Regions from separate parts of the Pararhizobium sp. LjRoot238 genome, predicted to be linked through region 1. Evidence: predicted binding sites of a transcription regulator. Region 1 holds the regulator's gene; the other holds the start of a gene.
What was found. Region 1 encodes LexA, which represses DNA repair genes until DNA is damaged. Its sites were predicted from a motif close to TGTTCNNNNTGTGTTCNG; they were not measured.

Region 1 (12,059 bases):
ACCGAGCAAGCGGATGGCATCCTTCTTTTCCTGGCTCTGCGTTTCCGGAATGACGATGACGGTGCGATAACCGAGTGCCTGCGCGACCACCGCAAGGCCGATACCGGTGTTGCCGGCAGTGCCTTCGACAATGACGCCGCCCGGCTTCAATTGCCCTGATTTTTCCGCTTGGCGGATGATCGACAGCGCCGCCCGGTCCTTGACCGACTGGCCCGGATTGAGAAATTCGGCCTTGCCGAGAATGGTGCAGCCGGTTGCCTCGGACGCGCCCTTGAGGCGGATCAGCGGCGTATTGCCGATGGCATCGAGAACGGATGGCAGAACGGACATGAGCGAACCTCTTGGCTGCGGGGTACTGCATCAGGCGGTCGCCTGACGCGGATGATGACTTTAACAGGACATGTCCGAACCGCATCAGCCGTTTTTGGCCCTCACAATCCAACATACCGGAATCTTAGCGTCTTTTCAGCTGGAGCGCGGAGCGAAGCAAGAAAAAGTGTTTCATCTGGATGCCGCCCCGGGCAAAAATTGACCCGCCGCTGAAAAATCGCTCCTAAAGCCGGTGATCCGTTTCTTGACCCACGCCGTAGTGAGGCGATACGGTTCCGCGGCACTGGATGCTGCGCGGCTGATTGCCGTCGAATGGCCCGAATGCGGGAACAAACTCCATTTCAATGCGTATTGTTTTGTGATCCCGGATTTCGGGATGGAGCAGCGTGGAGCAGCGAAAGGAAAACCCATGACCGACTTTGTCGCACATCCGCAGCATGGTTTGGCCTGGGTCACGGGAGCAAGCTCCGGCATCGGCCGCGCCTTGGCACTGCATCTGGCAAGCGACGGCTTCGACGTGGCGGTCACGGCCCGAGACCACGAAAAGCTGGTGCAGCTTCAACATGAAGCGCCGGGTCCGGGAAAGATCATCGTACTGGACGGCGACGTCACAGATCCACGGGACATGGAGCGCGTTCTCGCGGCCATCGAATATGAACACGGCGCGATGGCGCTCGCGGTGCTCAATGCCGGCGTCTATATCCCGGTGCATGGCGAGGATATGCATCGCGAGGATTTCGAAACGACATTTGCGGTGAACCTGCACGGGACGGTCAACTGCCTCTTGCCGGCCGTGCGTCACATGCAGGCAAGGGGCCACGGGCAGATCGCCATCGTCGCCTCCGTTTCGGGTTACGGCGGCCTGCCGACGAGCGCTGCCTATGGCGCGACGAAGGCGGCACTGATCAACATGGCCGAGAGCCTGAAATTCGACCTCGACAAGGCCGGAATCCGCCTGCAGATCATCAATCCGGGTTTTGTCGATACGGCGTCGAGTGCGAAGAACACATTCTCGATGCCGGCTTTGGTGAGCGCGAAGGAGGCCGCCGATCGTATTGCCGCTGGCCTGAAATCGAGCCGTTTCGAAATCACCTTTCCGAAGCGCTTCACCTATATGGTGAAACTACTCAAGTTCCTGCCTTATGGGCTCTATTTCTGGCTGTTGAACAGGGCGACCGGATGGAAAAACCGACCGCTTGTGACGCAGCGTCGCACCACGGAAGCGATGGCGCGCGACCCTCAGGCGGTGTGAAGCACGACCACGGCGCCGAAGACGAGGACAAGCCCGGCCCAGCCGATCGGTTTCAGTTTCTGGCCGAAAAGGATGCGGGCGGAAATGGCCGTGCCAAAAATCCCGGTAGCGCCGAGGATGGCATAGGCGATCGCCAGTTCCATGCCTTTGACCGCTTCCACCAAGAGGGCAAACGCTGCGAGCACAAGCAGGATCGACAGGACGCCCCAGCCGCGGCGGGCGAACCCGTTCGACTTGGTGGAAGCAAGGTTGGCTGCGACATCAAGCACGCCTGCCAGCACCGCGAAGAGGAAATAAACGTTAGACGCGGTCATCGGCCACTTCCAGTTCCTCTTCCTCGTGGACTTCGCCGGCATTGACGAGAATGATGCCGCCGACGGCCATCATCAGGCCGATCATCTCCTGATTGCTGAGCACGTGATTGAAGACGAAGACGGAAACCAGCGTGATCAGCGCAATGCCGGACCCTTCCCAGATCGCGTAGGCGACGCCGACCGAGATTTTCTTCACTGCCTTGGCGAGGAAGACATAGGAGAGGGCGATGGAGACATACATCACCGCATAGCCCCAGGCGCCGCCGCCGGAGGAGGCTGCTTTCATCACCGTCAGGCCGATAACTTCAGTGGTAATGGCGAGCGCCAGAAAAACCCATGCAAGACGCACGTCATCCCCTTGGAATGGTCGATGGAAAAAGCTGTGGTGTGCATAAGCCGCCCGACAGCAGCGGTAAAGCCGTGGCAACGACTTTATCGCTGGGGAGACGGTTGAAGTATGCGGCGGCTGATCCCGGACGGAGTGCCACAGGCCATAGCCTCATTCATAGACGATCTGTCTTACATCGATGTTTTTGGCGCGAAAGCCGGCCTCGCAGTAGAACAGATAGAATTCCCAGAGGCGCTTGAAGCGGGTATCGAAGCCAAGTGGCTCGACCTTGTCCCAGACACTCCAGAAGCGCTGGCGCCATTCGGCCAGCGTGCGGGCATAATCGAGGCCGAAGCCAAAATCGCCGCTCATCTTCAAGCCCACCTTGCGGCCGAGATCGATCAGATGTTCGCGCGTCGGCAGCATGCCGCCCGGGAAGACATATTTCTGGATGAAGTCGGGGTTGGCGCGATATTCCCGATAGGCTTCCGGTTTGATGGTGATGATCTGCAGGCCCGCCTTGCCGCCTGGCTTGAGGCAGCGCTGCAACCGCGAGAAATAGGCAGGCCAGTATTTCTCGCCGACGGCCTCGAACATCTCGATGGAGACGATCCGGTCATAAAGCCCCGTCTCGTCGCGATAGTCCTGGAACTTGATCTCGACCTTGTCGGTCAGTCCGGCGTTCTTCATGCGCTCGTTGGCAAAGGCGAGTTGTTCGCGGCTGATGGTCAGCCCGGTTACCTTGCAACCGATCTCACCGGCCGCATATTCGGCGAAACCGCCCCAGCCGCAGCCGATCTCAAGGACGTGATGACTGGCCTCGATCCCAGCAGCGTCGGCGAGAGCCTGGTATTTGGCGCGCTGCGCCGACTGGAGATCATTCGCGCCGGTCGAATAGAGCGCCGAGGAATAGGTCATGGTCGGGTCCAGCCACTGCCTGTAGAAGGCGTTGCCGAGGTCGTAATGGGCGGAGATGTTCCGCTTCGAGCCCGTCTTCGTATTGGCGTTCATCCAGTGGCGGAGTTTTTCGACCAACCGCAGCACGCCGCGGGCGCCATTGGAAAAATTACGGCCGACATCGGTGTTGACGAGGAAGAGTTCGAGGAAGGCGCCGACATCCGGGCTGTCCCAATCGCCATCCACATAGCTTTCGGCAACGGCGATGGTGCCGCCGCTGAGGGCCCTTTGCGGCATGTTCCAGTTGTGAAGGGTAACCGAGGCGACCGGCCCCTTTGTCTTGCCCTTGACGACGACCTTGCGGCTATCCGGCAATGTCAGTTTCAGGCAACCGGCCTGCATATGAACGAGGCCGCGCAGCACCATTTGCGCTTTGGCGGGCAGGCCCTTGATGATTCGTGACAAATTTTCGGTGGAAAGGCGCTCGCCATCCTTCGGCTCGCAATAACAGGTGTCTGCTGTGCTCATACGACAGATCCTCGGAAATCATTGCTCTTGACACAAAATAACCTCATTCCGCCGGGCCGCCAACGTTGATTTCATGAGAAAATCCGTGCCGTGCCCTGCGGCCGTCCCTCCAGACGCTCACGGGGTCGGGCGCTTGCGGGCGCGAAATATAACGAGCGCCCTTGACCCACAGCTTCAATGCCTCCCAGTGAATGCCTGCGACGATCTTGATCGTAAGATGGGGTATGCGGCCAACAAGACGCAAAATCCTGCCTGTCTTCAACGTTATGCGCGTACCGGAAAACGTCGCGGCCAAGAGCGGTCCATCCGCGTCGGTTTCCAGGATGCGCCAGCGGATCTCCTCGCCGGGCGGCACCATGCGGAAATGATAGCGCATGGCCATCGGAATGAAAGGCGAGACATGGAAGACCTTGTCACATTGCTGGCGGACGCCGGCGTCCGATAGCTCGTCCGGCCCGATCGGGCAGACATAGGTGTGGCGTTCACCGAAGGTGTTGCGGACTTCGTAGATCATGGCAATAGGCGCGCCGCTGTCACCATAAGCGTAGTAGACCGCCAGAGGATTGAAGACGAGACCAAGGATGCGCGGATAGCAGACAAGGAGGATGCGGGCAGGGCGGACCGACAGGCCGGCTTCGCTGAGCAACGCATCCGCATAGTGGCGCAGCGGGATACTCGTATCGTCCGTATGGTCCTCTTCATAGAAGGACAGAAGATTGCGGCGATTGACCGAAAAGACCGCACTGAGGCGATCCGCCTCATCGAGCCGGTCGAGATCGATCATCAGCGAAAAGACGTCATAGGCGAAGCGATGGGCGACCGGCTTTATCCGCTGGTGCATGACGCGGCCGACATAGAGCGCCGCCGCCTCGCAGGGTGGCGCTCCGTTTTTCGTCATGTCGGAGCCGGATGAACGACGCATCTATTCAGCTGCCTCCCTGAACACGGGCGATATCTGCGGGCGCCACGGAATGATGCCACCGAGCGCCTCGGCTGCAGCAAGCCCCGAGGCTAGGCCGTCCTCGTGGAAACCGTAGCCCGTCCAGGCGCCGGCGAAGTATGTGTTGTTCTCGCCCTGGATGGATTTCAGCCGGCGCTGCGCTGCCATTGAGGACGCGTCGAATTGCGGGTGATTGTAGGAAAATTCGGCAAAGACCGTGCCGGGTGCGGGTTCGCGTTCCGGGTTGAGTGTCACGAACAGGGGATGTTGCGCGGAAATACCCTGAAGACGGTTCATCCAATAAGTAACGGCAACACCTTGCGCGCCGCAGGGTTTGGTTGACCGCAGATAGTTCCACGACGCCCAGCATTTCTGCCGCTTCGGCATCAGGCCGGTGTCTCGATGGAGGATGACGCGATTGGGGTGATACGGGACTGAGGAGAGCAGCGATCTTTCGAGCGGTGTCGCATCGGACAGCATCGCAAGCGTCTGATTGCTGTGTGCCGCCACGATGACCTTGTCAAAAATGCTGATTGCACCATGCTCATCGACGACGATCGCCTTATCGTCGTGCCGCCGGATCGAGCGCACGCCGCAACCGAGGCGGACACGCTCGCCGAGCGGCTGCAGAAGCTTGCGCAGATAGTTGCGGCTGCCGCCCGTGACCGTCCGCCAAGGATGCGGCCTGGCATAGATCAGGCGGTGATTGTCGAAGAACTGGATGAAATGCTCGGCCGGAAACTCCAACATTTTTGCCGCCGGAGACGACCAGATCGCCGCCGCCATAGGCACCAGGTAATTGTTGGTGAAGCCCGGCGAAAAGCCGCGCCAGTTAAGATAGTCGCCGATCGACATGGTCTCGAGCCGGCCGGCGCTGCGATCCTCGAGGCAGATGCGGTTGAAGCGCAGGATTTCGCGCAGCATCAGGAGGAAGGAGGGCCTGACGAGGTTGCGTTTCTGGGCAAAGACGGTGGCGAGATTGTCACCGCTCCATTCCAGCCGGCCATGATCCAGAGACACCGAAAAGCTCATGTCGCTTTTGTGTGTCGTCACATCCAGCGTCGCAAATAGCGCCGTCAGGTTCGGATAGTTGGCCTCGTTATAGACGATGAAGCCGGTATCGACGGAGATCGGCATTCCTTCATAGTCGATATCGAGTGTTGCCGTATGTCCGCCGGGGCGGTCGTCCTTTTCGTAAAGCGTGACGTCATGCACCGTATTGAGCGCCCAGGCGGCCGAACTGCCGGAAACGCCGGAGCCGATGACCGCGATCGACAGACGCCGGCCGGGAAGGGAATGCGGGCCGTGGCGGAAATGGGCGTTCATGCGGCGTCCTTGATTTTGCCGTAGGCAAGAAGAGCGCGCTCCCGCGCCCTTGCATGGTCAACGAGAGGTTTCGGATAGGTTTTGCCGAGTATCGCGCCGGCAGCCTTCAACACGCTGAAGGGCCGATAATTGAATTTGGCCGGCAGGTCTTTGAGTTTGGGCAGGACGGTTTTCACATGGGCGTCGCATTGAGTGGCGAAATGACGCGCGCGATTGTTGTCCAGCCGCAAGTCCTTGCGAAACCGGATGATTACAGGGCCGTCAGGGGAAGCGTCGTTGTCTTTCATTGTCATCCGCGCATCGTGCTTGTCCAACGATGTACGCAGATACGGGCGCGGCAGCTCAAAGGTTTCGCGGCGATAGCTTTTTTATTTCATTGTCTTGCGGGACGTCTCGCGAACGCCATTCTTGCTGAAGAATCAGCTCTTCTGAAAGGCAAGATGCGCACCCAACGCGATCAGCATTGCGCCGCCGGCACGCTGCATCAGGCGCTGCGCCTGGCTCGATCGGCGCAGCCGGCCAATCACGGCACCGGCCAGAAGCACACAGACGATATCGGCCGAAGAAAACATGAGATTGACGATCGTCCCCAGAATGGCAAGCTGCAGCCAGACGGGGAAAGCGGCGGAAACATCTGCGAATTGCGGCAGGAAGGCCACGAAGAAGATCGCCGTCTTGGGATTGAGAACCTCGACGGTGACGCTTTCGAAAAAGGCGCGCCGGCCGGATTTCGGCTCGATGCCGGGCAGGGCGACATCGCCCTGCACCCGGGTACGGAACAGCGAAATGCCGAGCCAGACAAGATAGGCCGCCCCGGCAAATTTCACGGCCATATAGAGCATCGGCACGGCGTGGAACAGGATCGACAATCCGGCGGCGGCGGCAAAAACATGGACATAGCCGCCGAGATGAATGCCCAATGTGGCCATCAGCCCCGACCACCGGCCGCGCGCGATCGTCTGGGCCGCGGCATAAAGCATGGCAGGGCCGGGGATGTAGGCAAAGACCGCGGTCGTGGCAAGAAAGGCGATCAGCAGGTCGGTCGATGGCATTGTCGGCTCCGTTCCGGCATGCGAGGGCGGAAGTCTTCTCTACAATGGAATTGACGGATTGTCGCGCTCGTCGGTCGCAAGACTGCCGGACGCGCGTCAAGCCCAGCGGGAGCGCGCGCATATCGGGCGCAGTACAGAGCGATTTCAAAACCGATAGCGCAAGAGCCAGCCGATTCGCCCAAGGGCCGGGACTGCGGCAAAGGCGAGAATCGTCAGACGCGCCGCCCAGGATAGCCTGGCGATCTGTCTCGGATCGTAACCTTCCGGATCATAGGCCGGCAGTTCAGTCTGCAGTTTCAGCCGCGGAACCTGCTTTTCGAGGTCGCGCGGATCGCTTATCGCCCAACGCAGGCTTGCTCCGGTCGCGCGCACCGAAGGCTGCCAACTGATGAGTTCCAGTCCGAGCCGGCTATAGCCGTCAAAGACCAACTCACCGCGCGAGAGATGCGCGGTAAGCCGCCGCAGCAGCTTCGGGACCTCGTCGGCCGGCAGATAAGGAAAAAGCCCCTCGGCGACAATGATCGTCGGACGGTCGGCGGGCACATCTGCGAGCCAATTCGGGTCCGTCACGGACGACCCGATCAGGCTATAACCGTCGCGCCCGGGATAGAGTTTGCGGCGCAGCGTGACAACCTCGGGATAGTCCACGTCGAACCAGCGGATGTTCGACGCCGGATCGATGCGGAATATGCGACTGTCCAGCCCGCAGCCGAGATGCAGGACGGTCGCGTCGGGATGGCGTGTGATGAAGTCACGTGTCCAGCCGTCGAGAATATGGGCGCGCAACGCCACACTGATCATCACGTCGCGATCGATTTTCAGCCTCGAAAAGTCATAGTCGATCCGGCTGACGACCTCGGCGGCGAAACGATCCTGCAGAAGCGAATCCGGCAGGCGGCTTTCCCCGGCCTTCGCGTAAAGCGTGATGAGGAGGGTTTCCTTCTCTTCGGTCAGCGACACTTTTTCGGTTGTCATTGTGATCCCGCGCCGTCAGAGCCGGCGCACCAAGCCCGTCGTCCCAGCGCAAATATCGTCGGACGACAGGACAGCGATCCCGCTGCAATGCGCGCGAAACTGCACCGAGAGTATAGGCGACAATGCGGTTGTGAACAGGGTCGAGGCGATTAAGGGCAGGCTGGCCGGTCTCGCATCATTGAAAATATGTAACGAAAAAGGGCTGCACCATCAAGTGCAGCCCTTTGAAACTGGCTCCCCGGGCCGGATTCGAACCGGCGACCTGTCGATTAACAGTCGAATGCTCTACCGCTGAGCTACCAGGGATCATCTGCGCGCTGCAGAAGTGAGGCTGCTAATACAAATGCTTTTCCGATTTGCCAAGCGGTTTTTCAAAAAAAGTGCACAATCTTGTCTGACTGTGGAGAACTCCCCATCTGGAGAGAGCGTGCCCGCGCGAAGCGGGAGCAATTGAAATCCCTCTCCGATGGACTGCATCGAGAGTTCGACAGGTGAGTTTATGGCAGAACCGCAGAAAACGAAAAAATTCGGTATCGATGCGAGCACGCATGAACTCATTCTCGGGTCGTGGCGCCTGCGCCTGCCTCAATCGCGGGCCTTGCGCATTGCCCTTGGCGCCGTGCTGCTCTTTGGCGGCATCCTGGGTTTTCTGCCGGTTTTGGGATTCTGGATGGTGCCCCTGGGCCTGATCGTGCTGTCGCATGACCTCGCCTTCGTCCGGCGCCAGCGCCGCAGACTTTCCGTCTGGTGGGCGCGCAAGCGGCAGACGTCGTAAATCCGGTGCCAATCTGCAAAGGCGCGCCGGGGCCGGAAGGCCTTCAACCATGACGTGGCAGGATGGCTTTCCTAGCCGCCGGAACCGGTTTGCGGGGTCGGATCCTTGTCGGTCGGGGCTGGTTGCATCTGTTTGCCTGTCGCCGGCGTATTGTTGACGGTACCCTGATCGGCCGGGGCCGCATCCTTGGCCGCAGGCGTCGTTTCCTGAACCTGCGTTGCGGCATCATTGCCGGTGCTTTCGCCGAACATCTCGGCGCCCGCCAAGGCAATGAGGGCAAGCACGAGGCTGCCGATCAGAACCATTAATACCGGGCGGCCCAGCAACCCCTGCCACGCCTCGACCGCGCTGACCTTCACGGTCCGGTTCGTGTCTTCGGTCGAAACCTTGTTGCCGCGTTCATCGGCATGGCCTGCCATTTCAGCCTCCTCGCAACGGCGCCAGACCGTGCCGCTCCAATGGGTTCAACATGGGCGGAAAACGGACGGACGGTTGCAAATGTTCCTTGGCGGCGTGCTGAATGCCGGTTTTCGGCGCGGCATGCCAAAAAATTCGCGCTTTGAAAAAGTTCAACGAATTTTAGGGGCTTGCGGAACACATATGGAACATATAGTGTTCGTTCTTGATTTGTTTCTCGATTCCGGAGTGATCTTTCATGCTGACCCGCAAGCAACAGGAACTGCTTCTGTTCATTCACGAAAGAATGAAGGAATCGGGCGTGCCGCCGTCCTTCGACGAGATGAAGGATGCGCTGGACCTCGCTTCCAAGTCCGGCATTCATCGGCTGATCATGGCGCTCGAGGAGCGCGGCTTCATCCGGCGTCTGCCCAACCGGGCTCGCGCGCTTGAAGTTATCAAGCTGCCGGAGGCCTATTCCATGAGCCTCCAGCCCAAGCGCGGCTTTTCGCCGAGCGTCATCCAGGGCAGCCGCGGCGCTCCGCCGGCGCCGACCGCTGCCAAACCCGCAGCGGCCAACAATGAGAACAGTTCTGTCTCCATCCCCGTCATGGGGCGAATCGCGGCCGGTGTGCCGATCTCGGCGATCCAGAACAATACGCACGATATTTCCGTGCCGCACGAGATGGTCGGGGCCGGCGAACATTATGCGCTGGAAGTGCGCGGCGACTCGATGATCGAGGCCGGCATTCTCGATGGCGACACCGTCATCATCCGCAATACCAACAGCGCCAACCCCGGAGAGATTGTCGTCGCCCTTGTGGACGATGAGGAGGCGACTCTGAAGCGGTTTCGCCGCAAGGGCGCATCGATCGCGCTCGAGGCTGCCAACCCTGCCTATGAGACCCGGATTTTCGGCCCCGACCGGGTGAAGATTCAAGGCAAACTGGTGGGTCTGATCCGACGTTACCATTAAGCGGCAGGCCGAATACGAACGCCAGCGGATGCAGACGGCTGATTTTCTTTGGAAATTGACGGTAGCGGCGGCGTGACAATGAGCGCTGGCGGACTGGCGCATCCAGCAATGCGCGGCATTTCCTGACGAAGCGAAGCGGCAACGGATGGGAGACTGGTTTCGCCCATGAGAAAAAACTGGAATTCGGTCAAGGCGTCTTGCACTGGATCGGAAATCGGTCTAAACGCCCGTCACGATTAAGTGATGATCGTTACGAGGCCTCGTGGCGGAGTGGTGACGCAGAGGACTGCAAATCCTTGTACCCCGGTTCAATTCCGGGCGAGGCCTCCAAAATTTTCCACAATATTCGCAATTGGATAGGGTCGCCGCTTCAACTATGTTGGCAGCCTTGTTGCATCACGCCGCCATGAACGGATATTGGCGTGATGTTCTCGCCGGCCAGCGGCCGACGACGCGCCTCTCGCCGCGTTGAACGAACAATTCCGACGTTTCGCGAAAACCGGCAAAGGTGCGTTCCATATGCGCCACGGGGCGACGCGGCCGCCGGAGACGATGCAATCCTGTGGAGATAAGCCACGCCGTTCGCAAAACCGAATCAATGGCGACGAAGCGAGGGAGAGCCTCGCTGCGGAATGCGGCCGGTCGTCAATGATAGTAGAAGCATTCGCAATCGGCCTTGCTGTCGTCCGGCGCATTCCAGACGCGGACTGCCAATTTCTTGGCCGCACCGGTCTCATCCAGCCTCAGGCCCAACAGTGACACGGCCGCGAGTTTTGCATTGACCGCATCGATCTCGATCGTCGAGCCGACTTGATGAACGCCCTGTTTTGGCGTCCAGGTGAAAAACTGCACGCTGTAATGCATGGCGTTCTCCTTCACCGCGGATGGGTCAAATCCCAGTCCAAAGACTGCACTGGCGATCCGATAGGCAAACAGAGCCGGGTCGCAACAACCGGTGTGGTCTGCCTCCATGCGGAACCTAGCACAATTTGGCGATCGAGTGAATCGTTATCGCGTGATTCCCGTCAGAAAGTGCCGCTCCGGCTTTCAAAATTCGCGCTGGCCCGACCACCAGCGCGCGGGGTTGGTTCCCGCGGTGACAGCGCCCTATTGTTCAATCTGAAATGCTGTGTTCACTGAACGTCGTCTTCTAAAATTGAACGCCCGGTGCGATATTGTCTTCAGAAAATCTGGATTTGAGATGACTGTGATGAAAAAGAGAGAACCACTGTTTCGTATCGGGGATTTCGCCATTTGGTCGGCCATTTTGGCGAGCGTGGTGGGATACCAGCTTTGGGCGCAGACCAATACACCGGCCCTGACGACGGTCATCGCAATCACCGATAAAGTCACCGGCTGAGCGCTCCTAGTAAGCCGCGGCAATCTAGACTTCCACGTAATGCCTCCCAAGGCTCAACTACTTGGAAAACGCATTCATCCAAACGCCAATACCTGTCACGACGATTGTAATGCCAACAGCTTCTGACAATTCCATACAATTCCCTCCTTGCGCGCCGGCGGATTTAGGCACGAGTAGGCTAGCGCGGTAATGCTAATTGCGATCAAAGACGCCAAACGGAACCCCAATGCAAAAATGCTCGAGGAGGCAAGCCGGAATCGCCAGTAATGATTTGATTTATTTGACTTTTTTGGTGAGCGCGCAGGGATTAGAACCCTGGACATACTGATTAAAAGTTTGTTTCTTCCGTCAATCATGAAGGTGAACAAATTCTGCAGCCGTCCGTGTTACCAGGCCGCCCGCAAAGACCAGCGTCACCTCCGGCAATGCGAATGCTGCGGGTCGTCGTTCGTTACGAAGGTGTCAACTTCGAGATACGGCAGCAAGGCGTGTATCTCGAAGATGCACTACTACTGCAAGAAGGCAGCCGTCATCCTGACGTTCCCCACGCTCTCGCCGGCGGTGTTTGATCAGGAGTTCGCGATCGCGGCGTGAACCGGAATGTCCACAT
Region 2 (12,059 bases), on a different contig from region 1:
CGATCGATCTCGCGAATCCCGACTTCCCGGCGATCCGTGGGCGAACTCGTCACCGCGACCCGTCGGCGGTTTTAACTCCCCATCACGATCCGCCAAGGCGGATAGGTCGCCCGACAGATCGAACAGTTGCTGGGCGATCAGATGCACGACGTCGCCTTCCCGCTGGATGCGGCCATTGATTGCCATCATGCTCGATCCGAGCACGACGCGCCGGCGCCGCTCGAAGAGCTTCGGCCAGACGACGACGTTTGCCGGACCGGTCTCGTCCTCGATCGTCAGGAACATCACACCTTTTGCCGATCCGGGCATTTGACGGACGAGAACGAGGCCTGCGGTCATCAACCAACGGCCATCTCGGGCCGACATGGCTTCTCCGCAGGTAACAATGCTTCGAGCGGCAAGGTCCTTGCGCAGGAAGGCGATCGGATGCTCGCGCAGTGTCAGCCCGGTGTGGCTGTAGTCCTGGATGACATTGTGCCCATCTGTCATCTGCCGGAGTTCGACATCAGGCTCCTTCTGCTCGGCGATCGTCTTCATCTCGCGCTCGGCCGCAGCAACAAAGAGTGGCAGTGGCTCATCGCGCAAGGCTTTGATCGCCCACAGCGCGTCTCTACGCTGAAGTTCGAGCGACGGCAGGAAAGCATCGGCCTCTGCCAGTTCGACCAGCGACGCCGCCGGCACCCCGCAGCGCCGCCACATGTCGTCGACGCTGTCGAAGGGCTGATCGGCACGGGCGGCCACGATGCGTGCCGCATCGACTGCGGCCAGTCCACGTACCAGACGCATACCCAGTCGGACAGCATGGCGGCGCTCGTCACCCACGACCGGCTCGAGCGTGCAGTCCCAGCGAGAGCGGTTGATGCAGACCGGCCGGATCTCCACACCGTGGTTGCGGGCGTCGCCGACGATCTGGGCGACCGCATAGAAACCCATCGGTTGGCTGTTGATCAAGGCCGCGCAGAACGCGTCGGCGTAATAGCATTTGACATAGCTGGAGGCATAGGCAATGAGCGCGAAGCTCGCAGCGTGGCTTTCCGGAAACCCGTATGAGCCAAAACCTTCGAGCTGCGAAAAGGTCTTTTCAGCAAACTCCGGCGAATATCCATTCTTCACCATGCCGGAGACCAGCTTGTCCTTGAACTTTGAGACGCCGCCGGTGAACTTGAACGTGGCCATCGATTTGCGAAGCTGATCGGCCTCGCCGCCGGTAAAGCCGGCGCAGACCATCGCTACCTTCATGGCCGACTCCTGGAAGAGAGGCACGCCGAGCGTCTTTCCAAGCACCGCTTCCAGTTCGGGCGTCGGGTATTCGACCGGTTCCTTGCCTTCGCGTCGGCGCAGATAGGGATGCACCATGTCGCCCTGGATCGGCCCGGGCCGGACAATCGCCACCTGGATGACGAGATCATAGAATGTTCGCGGCCTCAGCCGTGGCAACATTGCCATCTGTGCCCGGCTTTCGATCTGGAACGTTCCGAGCGTGTCGGCCTTTCTGATCATCGCATAGGTGGCATGATCCTCCTGTTCGATGTTTGCGAGATCGATCGTTTCGCCCTTATGCTCTTCAATCAGCTTGAATGCTTTCGCCATGCAGGTCAGCATCCCCAACGCCAGGACATCGACCTTCATGAACTTCAGGGCTTCGACATCGTCCTTGTCCCATTCGATCACCTGCCGGTCGGCCATTGATGCGGGCTCGATGGGGACAAGATCGTCGAGCCGATCATGCGTTAGCACGAAACCGCCGGGATGCTGGCCGAGATGCCGGGGCGCGCTCATCAGCTGCTGCGCAAGTTTCAGCGTCAGTGCGAGGCGACGGTCGTCGGGATTGAGGTTGAGTTCGCGCAGGTTCCGGTCGCCGACCATATCGGCGGACCAGGACCACATGCCCGATGACAGCGCCTTGATCATATCCTCCGGAAGACCGAGCGCCTTGCCGACATCACGGATCGCCCCTTTTGCGCGATACCGTGTCACCGTCGCGCAAAGTGCTGCCTTCTGATGTGTGTAGGTCTTGTAGATCCACTGAATGACCTCCTCGCGGCGCTCGTGCTCAAAGTCGACATCGATATCCGGCGGCTCGTCGCGCTCTTGAGATACGAAGCGCTCAAAGAGCAAGTCATTTGTCTCCGGATCGATGGAGGTGATGCCTAGAATGTAACAGACGGCGGAGTTAGCGGCGGATCCCCGCCCCTGGCAGAGGATGCCCTGGCTGCGGGCATATCGGACGATCGAAAACACGGTCAGGAAGTAGGGTGCGTATTTCATGGCCCGGATGAGGTCGAGCTCATGCCGAATGATTTTCAGAACGCTGTCCGGCAGACCTTCCGGATAGCGCGTAGGCGCGCATTCCCAGACATAATGCTCAAGAGACGCTTGCGCGTCCTTACCTGGGACGATCGCCTCTTCAGGATATTGATAGGTCAGCTCCTCGAGCGAGAACCGACAGCGATCGGCGATTTCCATCGTTCGGGCCAATGCTTCCGGGTAGCGGGGGAACAGCCGTTGCATTTCCTCCGGAGGCTTCAGATAACGGTCGGCATGACGCTCCCTCTCGAAACCGACGTCATCGATCGTGGTTCTGGTGCGAATACAGGTGACGACGTCCTGCAGCTGACGGCGCGACGGTTCGTGGAAAAGAACGTCATTCGTCACAACGGTCTTCACCTTGAAACGTGTGGCCATGTTCGACAGCTCGTGCAGCCGCACCTGGTCGTTCGGCCGCCGGCGAAGGGAAAGGGCGAGATAGGCCCGGTCCCCGAACATCTCCGCCATCTTTCTGAGCTGCATCGCGCAGGTGTCGTCAGGTAGATCGGGCACCAGAATACCGATCAGGCCCTCGGCATAGATCGCGACGTCGTCGAGATGCAGGATGCAGTTAGCCTTTCCGCCCCTGCCTTTGCCGAGCGTCAGCAACCGGGTCAGGCGTGAATAGGCGGCACGATCGGTCGGATAGACCAGGATCGACATGCCGTCCTGTAGATCGAGACGACAACCGACCACGAGGCGAACGCCTGTGGCACGGGACGCCTCGAGAGCCCGGACGATGCCGGCGAGCGAGTTTCTGTCGACGACGCCGAGCGCCGCGATGCCGAGCTCCCTGGCGGTCGCAAACAGCTCATCCGCCGACGATGCTCCGCGCAGGAATGAGAAATGTGTCGTGACCTGGAGTTCGGCATATCTCATGCGAATATCCCGTGCAGGAACCACTTGTGGGAGCCGGTCGCCGCATCGATGCCATCGCCCGACCTGAATATCCAGAATCGCTCGCCGCTCTCGTCTTCGATCACAAAATAGTCACGTACCGCGTCGAACTCGGAACCCCTCGTCCACCACTCGCCGAAAATCCGCTCCGGGCCGTCGGCGCGTTTCACCCGCCGTCGCTTGCCGCGCCAGGTCATCGACACAGGTGGATGATCCGGCAGCAGCGCGATCACCTCGATCAGATCCGGACGGGAGAGGAGGCGAACGGGTCGGGGCCAGTGCAAGGTCCATGAGGCACTGGTCTCCTCGGCAACCGCACTGACGCGCTTGACGCTGCGCTCGGGCACATCGCTCGCCACAGGCGCCATGCGATAGACACGCTGCCCGCGATTGCCGATCAAGTCGATCAGCGGCGCGATATCCACGATCTCCTCCTCGATCAGGGAGGACGCTTTCTGCACTTCGGTGAGCGGTTCGGCGATGACAGCCACCAACGAGAGTTTCTCGATCCCGAAGCCCGGCTCGATCTTCTCGATCCGGTCCTTGAAGAGCTTTGTCAGCCAGGCCACATTGCGTGCGGGTTTCGCAGTTCCAGCACGGATCGCCTGCATGGTATTGTCGACCTTACGGACGAGAAGGTCTGCGCGGCGAACGCCGAGGCCCTTCCGCTGGAGCGCTTCGCAGAGTTCAACGACCAGCCGCGAGACGTATTTGGCAATGGTCTCGGGCGCGCCGATCGGCTCGGCGAAGGCGCGGCTGACTTCGATGACATCCATCGGACGGATCGGATCGATCGGCTCCGGCAGCCGCCCATACATCTGGTCGAGACGACGGCCGATTTCGGGACCGAAGCGAAGGGCAAGCGGCGCGCGCGGTGTGGCCGAAAGCTCGCCGATCGTCTGAAACCCGAGGGTCCGCAGGCCGCTGACGATTTCAGAGGGCAATCGTAATGATGATACCGGTAGCCGCTCGACGAAACGCGATGTCTCACGCCGCGCAGCGATCACGGTATCGCGCGGGCTCACCCGTGCCAGCGCATGCGCCGCACCCCAGCTGTCGGCAATCGCAACACGTGCGGTCAGCCCCTTGGCACGAAAGCGATTGACGATGCCGGATAGCATGAGCGCCTCGCCACCCTGGAGATGATCGGCGCCTTCGGTGTCCATGACGATACCGTCGGGCGCATCCATTGCGACAATCGGCGTGTACTGCGTCAACGCCCAGAGCGTGAGGCGTTCGAGGGCCGCGGTGTCCGCGATCGGATCGGCGTCGACCATCTGCAGACCCTGCACGATGGCCTGCGCCTTGGCTGCCGGCATGCCAATATGAAGGCCCGCCGATCGGGCTGTTTCGTCCGCGGCCGCGATCCAGCGTTTCGAACCGCTCTTCGCAATGACGACTAGCGGCCGGTCAGCGGCCAGCATTCTCGCGCCGTCGGCCCTCCTGATCCTGTCGATCGCGAGATCCGGAAGATAAATGGATACGACCCGTGGCATCGCACGCTCCTACAATAAACTCTGCGCACTCACCCGCTTTCACTCTCATCAGCTCCAGAAGCCATCGTGGCCGCCCGACGCCTGGAACCGGTAGCTCTTCCGACGGCAGTACGCTGACGCGCCACCGGGATGTCGAGGCCGTCGGCTGGCCAAAATCCGAAGCCTCCGTCTGCCGCCGCCATCGTCGCACGACCAGCCCCATCGTTCCGGTCTTCTCCGCCGCGAGTTGCAGCCGGCGCGAGGCGGTCATGGGAAGACGGACGAGTTCACCGACCACGGCGCCCAGGCCACCGTAGCCAAGACCTTCCTCCATTGTCGCCAGGACATCTTCTTCCCTATCGGCTTCGGCAAAGACAACGCGATCGGGATGGAGACCCGCCTGCGTCAGCGCCGGGAAAAACAGGTCTGGACGCGTCATGCACCAAAGGATCTGCCCCTTCGTGCGCGCAGCGATCCCAGCGACGCAGAGGGCCGCTGCCGCACCATCGACCGTTCCTGACCCGCCACCGGCGAACTCGTGCAAGGCCCCATAGGCCAGACCGCCGCCTGGAAGCACGGCGTCTATTTCGGAAACCCCAAAAGCAAGGCAGCCAACCTTCCGCGTCGAACCGCCCTCGAGGGAGGCGATGCGGTCGCGTAGATCGGCAATTACCCTGTTGCGGGCAGCAGTCATCATTCACGCGTCCCTTGAAGGCCGTGTTGGAGTTTCGACTTCATGTCGTTCAATTGCAGATGTTCTCTATCTGTTCCGATGTCGTCGAAGAGTCAAGCAACCGAGAATAGGAATATTATCTCTCAACTTTAGGGAACCAAGAGATTCGCTTTGCGAATCATGGCCATGGGCCGATTGCAGCTATTTGGTAGAACCGAGAAAAAATTTTCGACGGATCGCAACTTCACCTTCGCCGCTTGGCATTTGATCGGTCCATCGGCTACGATCCTCGCAGTTTCACGGAACGGGCGCTGCGAATGTGCAATCTGTACCGCATGGAAGACAAGGACTGGGTTGCCAAGTGGGCTCAGGACGCCGAGAGCATGATCAATCTCATGCCGGCGTATCAAATGAACCCGGATCAGATGGGGCCGATCGTGCGCAATACGGCCGATGGAAGAAAGCAGTTGGTGCATGCGCGCTGGGGTCTGCCTTCCCCACTATTCGCTCTCAAGAAAGAAGCTGAGAAGAAGGCCGAAAAACTGCGAGCCAAGGGCAAGGAGGTCGACTTCGGGGCCTTGCTGCGTGATCAGGTGGATGGCGGCACCACGAATGTGCGCACTCTCAATTTCCCGCATTGGAAGCGTTGGTTTGGTGTTGAGCATCGCTGTCTTGTTCCCGTGACCAGCTTCGCGGAGCCCGATCCAGCCAGTAAGGAAGAGGGTGGCAGGACCCCCAATGCTTGGTTCGCACACGATGAAAGCAAGCCTCTGATGTTCTTTGCCGGCATCCATGTGCCGCAATGGACGAGCGTGCGGAAGGTTAAGGACGGACTGACGACCGATGATCTCTACGGTTTCCTTACCACCGATCCGAATGACCTTGTGAAGCCCATCCACGAGAAAGCTATGCCGGTCCTGCTTCTGACCAAGGAAGAGACTGATGTCTGGGTGCGTGCGCCGTGGGATGAGGCCAAGGCACTTGCCCGTCCTCTGCCCAACGATGCGCTGATCGTAACATCCCGGGAGCCTTATGGCTCGACGATCGTAACGAAGGCCGGAGAACCAGTTGCCCAGCCGAGCCTTTTCTGAGCCTGACCGGTCTAGAGCAGCTCGATCCACACCGGTGCATGATCACTTGTGTGGTCCCAGCCTCTCACCGACTTGTCGACCGTGGCCTGCTTGAGATTGTCAGCAAGTGCGGGCTCAGCAGGAAGTGATCGATCCGCAGCCCCGCGTCGCGGGCAAACGCGTGTTGATATCGCTGCGAAGACTGCTATGTTCTCTCTTTGTTTCGGGTAATACCCGCAAAGGGACACTGAGCCTGAAGCTTTCTTGCAAGACCGCCATGAACGATATGACGCCAACGCCGATCCGCAAAATCGTCCATGTGGACATGGATGGTGCGCCGTGAAGGCGCGAGAGAGGTGACAATATGACTTAGACATCATCTCTCAAGCTCGCTGATTTTCGACCGACGGTTGGAATGCCGTCTCGGCTGTAAGAGCAACAGCCGAAAGGGGGCCGAAAAGCTCGACCGGGCGTCGCCGGTTGGGTGTCATAAGCAGATCGGCCTTAAATGTACCGGATACGAGCCACCACTCGTAGGCCGGGCTACCGCAGTGTCTATGACGAGACAACGAAGTGAGCGCCGGAAGCCTCTGTATTTATCGACAACGCCTCCGCTGGTGTGATGGCACTGGAGGTCACGCGATCCGAAGCGGCAGGGTTCAGTCCATCCCTGCTGCTGGGCACGGGCATCGTGTCCGGGACAGGAACGGCTCTCTCAGCCTGTCCTCAGCATCGCCAGGGGTAGAGCTCACCGTCTAACGACACGAAGGTTGGAGATCGGAACACGGGAACTCGGATCGTCTGCCCGGCGCGGAACCGGGCTAGCCTCGACGGCAGGAGACGGACGACACCGAGGGCGGAGCTTTCGTAGTAGTCGGAGCGCGGGAAAACCGCGCACAGGGCGAAGGAAAGCAGGAAGACGGTAGGTTTGCACGACGGAGAAGCAATCTATGGACATGGATTATCAAGCCGATGAGGCCTGGGTACTCGGCGTTCAACGCAAACTTTACCAGCAGAGCAAGGCAAATCCCGACGAAGCGTGGCGCGATCTCTGGGGGTGGCTTACAGACGCCCGTATGATCCGTCATGCCTGGCGGCGCGTTTCGACCAACAAAGGTAGGCGCTCCGCCGGAGTCGACGGGATCACCGTGGACCGCGTCCGGCAAAGGATAGGTGAGCAGACGTTCCTTGATGGAATTCGGCGAGAATTGCGCTCTGGCGCATACCAACCGAGTCCATCACGACGGAAGCTCATCCCCAAGCCGGGCAAACCGGGGCAATTCCGACCCTTGGGCATTCCCACGGTGAAGGACCGCGTCGTTCAAGGCGCGGTCAAAGCAGTTCTCGAGCCGATCTTCGAGGCCCAATTCTGGCCGGTCTCCTACGGGTTTCGGCCCGGAAAGAGCACCCATGGGGCCTTGGAGCATATCCGACTGTCCCTCCTGCCGCGCAAGCGAGACGAGGACAGCCGTCGGCACCAGATGCCCTACAACTGGATAATCGAAGGCGACATAAAGGGCTGTTTCGACAACATCAATCACCACCATCTCATGGAGAGGCTGCGCGCACGCGTGGCCGACCGGCTGGTGATGGGGTTGGTGGGGCAGTTCCTAAAGGCTGGCGTCCTAGCGGAGGACCAATTCCTGCGCACAGACAACGGCACGCCGCAGGGTGGGATCATCTCCCCGTTGCTGGCCAACATCGCACTAAGCGCGATCGAGGAACGCTACGAGCGATGGACCTATCACCGCACGAAAATCCGGAAACATCGCCTCTGCAACGGGGCGGCGGCGGCACTGAGCGCACGAGGACGGGATCGCCGGCTAGGACGCTGTGTGTTCTTCCCGATCCGATATGCCGATGACTTTGTTGTGCTGGTGTCAGGCTCGAAGGAAGATGCCATCGCGGAGAAATCCGCCCTGGCGGATTACCTTCGGCAGACAACCGGTCTCGAACTGTCACCGGAAAAGACCAGGATCACGGCAGTGACGGAAGGATTCGAATTCCTCGGATTTCATGTCGCAATGCGATGGGACAAACGATACGGATATTTCCCCCGTATCGAGATACCCAAAGCAAAAGCCGCTGATCTGCGTCACAAGATCAAGGTACTCACCAAGGTCGATACGAATTTGGTGACCCTTGGTCAGAAGCTCGACGAACTGAATCTCATCCTTCGCGGCTGGGCTGGCTACTATCGCCACTGCGCCAGAGCCGGAAAAGTGTTCACGGCTATCGACTGGTTCGTGACGCGCCGTATCTGGTGCTGGCTTCGCAAGAAGCGCCGAAAAGCAAGGGTGCGCGACATTATGCGGTCCTTCGGACCGAGCCGTCGCCGCCCGACAAGACGCCTATGGCAAGAGGGTTTGCACGAGCAGTATATTCTCGCGTGGACTCCTATTCGCCGGTTCCTTCTTGGCTGGATGAAAACGCCCAACTTTGCCATGTCTTCTGGAGAGCCGGATGCGTAACGAAAGGCGCACGTCCGGTTCGGCGAGAGGCGATGAGAGACCACCCGCTGCGAGGCGGCTAGGCGCTCATCGCCTACTCTACCGTTCTATGCCTCGGTCGAGCAGCGCGATAATCCGGAGCTTCGCGGCAAACCGGTTGCCGTCGGCTATCCGCAGGCGCGCGGCGTGGTCGCGGCCGCCAGCTACGAGGCGCGCAAATTCGGCGTTCATTCCGCAATGCCGTCGGTGACGGCCAAACGCAAATGTCCCGAGTTGATTTTCGTGCCGCACCGCTTCGACGTCTACCGGGCCGTCTCGCAGCAGATCCATGCGATCTTTTCCGACTACACGCACCTGATCGAACCGCTCTCGCTCGACGAAGCCTATCTGGACGTCACCGAAAACCTCAAGGGCATGGAGCTCGCAACCGAGATCGCCGAGCAAATCCGCGCCAGGATCAAGGCCGAGACCGGCCTCACCGCATCGGCCGGCGTTTCCTACAACAAGTTCCTCGCCAAGATGGCCTCTGATCAGCGCAAGCCCGATGGTCTCTTCGTCATCACACCAAAGAACGGTCCGGCCTTCGTCGAGGCGCTGCCCGTCAAGAAGTTCCACGGCGTCGGACCGGCGACGGCGGAGAAGATGCTGAGACTCGGAATCGAGACCGGCGCGGATCTGAAAGTCCGCGATCTCGCCTTCCTGCAGCAGCACTTCGGCAAGTCGGGGCCGTATTTCTACTGGATCGCCCGCGGTATCGACGAGCGCGAAGTCAAACCCGATCGCATCCGGAAATCGATCGGCGCCGAAGATACGTTCCGGGAGGACATTCATGACCTCGACACTGCCCGCGCGGGCCTGCAGCCGCTGATCGGCAAGGTCTGGCGCTATTGCGAAGCCAATGGCATTCGCGGCAAGACGGTCACGATGAAGGTGAAGTGGGCAGATTTCACGCAGATCACACGCAGCAAGACCGTCATCGCGCCGGTGGCGAGTGCGACCGAAATCGCCGAGATTGCGGAGTTGTTGCTGTCGCCGATGTTTCCAGTCCCAAAGGGCATTCGACTATTGGGCGTGATGCTTTCGTCTCTGGATACGGTGGACGATGACGATGAACCGCAGCTGGCGCTGGCGCTTTGAAAGAAATCACGCTCGGGAATGCACGCTGGTTGTGTAACAGGTTGGGGGAATGACGCGGTGACAGGGAAAGAGTCGCCGGTGGCTTAGCTATTGATGTTCTCTATTTGTTCTCTTATAACGTGTTAAGAACCCTACAGGCGGCTCGAATAAGCTTGACGCATCCTTGTGATGGCATGTGAATGGAAAGAGGATTGGGCAGGCAAAATGAAGCAAGCGACACTTTGGAACGTCAAGAACGACGTGGGACCTTTATTTGATCCTATCGATGCCGCGCTGGAACTTGGCGCGTATGAGGCTCTATGGACCGAACAAAACGCAAGCTTCAAATCGCTTGCAGAAAAGTTCGCAGAATCTCCTGACGCGCGACCGTCTGATTTCATTCCCCCTGAACAGGCGAGGCTGGTTGCAAGCAGGGTTATTGACAAGCTCCGCGGTCCTGATGGCACGCGTTTTGACGTGCGCGTCAGGGGGGAGCTCGAATATCCCGAGCGGTTACGGCAAGCCACCCATCCCGTGGAACTCCTTTATTTTCAAGGTCGGTGGGAACTGATTGCTACGCGATCAGTGGCCGTTGTGGGCACAAGAAAACCAAGTACCGAGGGGTTGAGCCGCGTTCGGCATCTTGTGAAGAGACTCGTGCAGGATCAGTTTACGATCGTATCGGGCCTCGCCGAAGGCGTCGATACGGAAGCTCATAACGCTGCAATCGCAGCTGGCGGTGAGACGATTGCGGTAATTGGCACGCCGTTGAACCATGTCTACCCGAAATCGAACGCGAGCCTGCAGGAACGTATCGCGCGAGACCATCTGCTGATCAGTCAGGTTCCGCTCGAGCGATATGAGGCGCAAAACTTTCGGGTTAATCGTTTCTTTTTCCCTGAAAGGAACAAGACGATGTCAGCGCTCACCGAGGCGACCATTATTGTCGAGGCTGGCGAAACATCTGGAACGCTGGTGCAGGCGAGAGAAGCCCTTAAGCAAAAACGGAAACTCTTCATTTTGAACAGCTGTTTTGAACGATCGGATCTCACATGGCCGAAGCGTTTTGAAGCCGAAGGCGCCATAAGAGTACGGGAATATGACGACATCAGACGCGAGCTGGTCAGCTCGTCTTAGGGTCGTCGGCGATCTAGAGCGCCCCGATCACTTCTATCTTGATAATAGCGATACCTGCGCGTATTTCGGCACTTATACGCCGCGGGCGGGATTCGCTCATAGTTATACAAATCAGATCATCAGCAATCTAAAGAAGAGCCCATCCGTTCGAAACACCGGGCAATGGCAATATAAACAGCGCGCTATCGCCAATGTCGGAGCCGCGATTGCCCAGAACCTCAAGCCTGCCAGCTGGCAGAATACGGTCTTTATCCCCATTCCGCCGTCGAAACGGCGAGATTCGCCGGAATATGATGACCGGATGCTACGGGTCGCTCAAGCGATGGGACACAACGCTGATGTGCGCGAAGTGCTTTTTACTGAGGTGGAACGAGAGGCAAGGCATACAACGACCGATCGGCGAGACCGCGATGCGTTGCGAGCCTCGCTGGCTATCGATACTGGCCTCATCGCCAACCCCAGGCAGCAGGTCGTTCTTCTCGATGACGTCCTGACCACCGGATGCAGCTTCAAAGTCTGCAAGGAGATGATTGCAGCGATCTGGCCCGAATCGTCGATCATCGGCGTATTCGTCGCACGCCGCGTTCCGCAGAATCCGTTCGCTGACTTTGATTCGGAATAACTTAAAACTGCGTCAGCGCTCTCATGCACGGTCCTACGGCCAGTCCCACGCGGAATATCGTTTGAAGGCATCCGCGACCTGCTCTGGTGCCTTAGGATTTCGAATTTGCGCACCATTGGAAAAAACGTTTACTTGCGTTGTTGCGCTGGCATAGGGCTTGTAGGGATCCTTGAGATCAGGGGTGATGCCCGCGAGGGCACGGTAATGGTTTCCACCCGGTGTTTTCAGCCAGGCCGCACAGATGACGTCAGCTCCCGTCGCTTTAACGAAAGCTCGGGCCGCCTCGAGGGAAAAGCCCTCAGTTAAGATGTC

Region 2: the regulator LexA is predicted to act here: its motif matches at 5,434-5,451, upstream of ACSQ3F_RS24940 (ImuA family protein).

Annotation. Positions count from the first base shown of each region.
Region 1 is NZ_CAXUPP020000001.1:3,456,782-3,468,840, forward strand. Features, by position in the region: gene ACSQ3F_RS16800 (cysteine synthase A) at 1-330, opposite strand, end outside; gene ACSQ3F_RS16805 (SDR family NAD(P)-dependent oxidoreductase) at 740-1,582, shown strand; gene ACSQ3F_RS16810 (SMR family transporter) at 1,570-1,896, opposite strand; gene ACSQ3F_RS16815 (SMR family transporter) at 1,883-2,245, opposite strand; gene ACSQ3F_RS16820 (class I SAM-dependent methyltransferase) at 2,396-3,649, opposite strand; gene ACSQ3F_RS16825 (DUF1365 domain-containing protein) at 3,693-4,571, opposite strand; gene ACSQ3F_RS16830 (NAD(P)/FAD-dependent oxidoreductase) at 4,572-5,915, opposite strand; gene ACSQ3F_RS16835 (FAD-binding domain-containing protein) at 5,912-6,202, opposite strand; gene ACSQ3F_RS16840 (LysE family translocator) at 6,335-6,967, opposite strand; gene ACSQ3F_RS16845 (class I SAM-dependent methyltransferase) at 7,112-7,942, opposite strand; tRNA gene ACSQ3F_RS16850 (tRNA-Asn) at 8,174-8,248, opposite strand; gene ACSQ3F_RS16855 (hypothetical protein) at 8,442-8,717, shown strand; gene ACSQ3F_RS16860 (hypothetical protein) at 8,789-9,136, opposite strand; gene lexA (transcriptional repressor LexA) at 9,373-10,089, shown strand; tRNA gene ACSQ3F_RS16870 (tRNA-Cys) at 10,346-10,419, shown strand; gene ACSQ3F_RS16875 (hypothetical protein) at 10,735-10,953, opposite strand; gene ACSQ3F_RS16880 (hypothetical protein) at 11,291-11,449, shown strand; gene ACSQ3F_RS16885 (hypothetical protein) at 11,909-12,043, shown strand; gene ACSQ3F_RS16890 (RNA-directed DNA polymerase) at 12,059-12,059, opposite strand, start outside.
Region 2 is NZ_CAXUPP020000003.1:46,654-58,712, reverse strand. Features, by position in the region: gene ACSQ3F_RS24950 (error-prone DNA polymerase) at 1-3,186, opposite strand, end outside; gene ACSQ3F_RS24945 (Y-family DNA polymerase) at 3,183-4,700, opposite strand; gene ACSQ3F_RS24940 (ImuA family protein) at 4,615-5,373, opposite strand; gene ACSQ3F_RS24935 (SOS response-associated peptidase family protein) at 5,670-6,443, shown strand; partial or broken gene ACSQ3F_RS24930 (exodeoxyribonuclease III) at 6,455-6,612, opposite strand; gene ltrA (group II intron reverse transcriptase/maturase) at 7,373-8,893, shown strand; partial or broken gene dinB (DNA polymerase IV) at 8,978-10,009, shown strand; gene ACSQ3F_RS24915 (DNA-processing protein DprA) at 10,214-11,125, shown strand; gene ACSQ3F_RS24910 (hypothetical protein) at 11,088-11,747, shown strand; gene ACSQ3F_RS24905 (phosphoribosyltransferase family protein) at 11,781-12,059, opposite strand, start outside.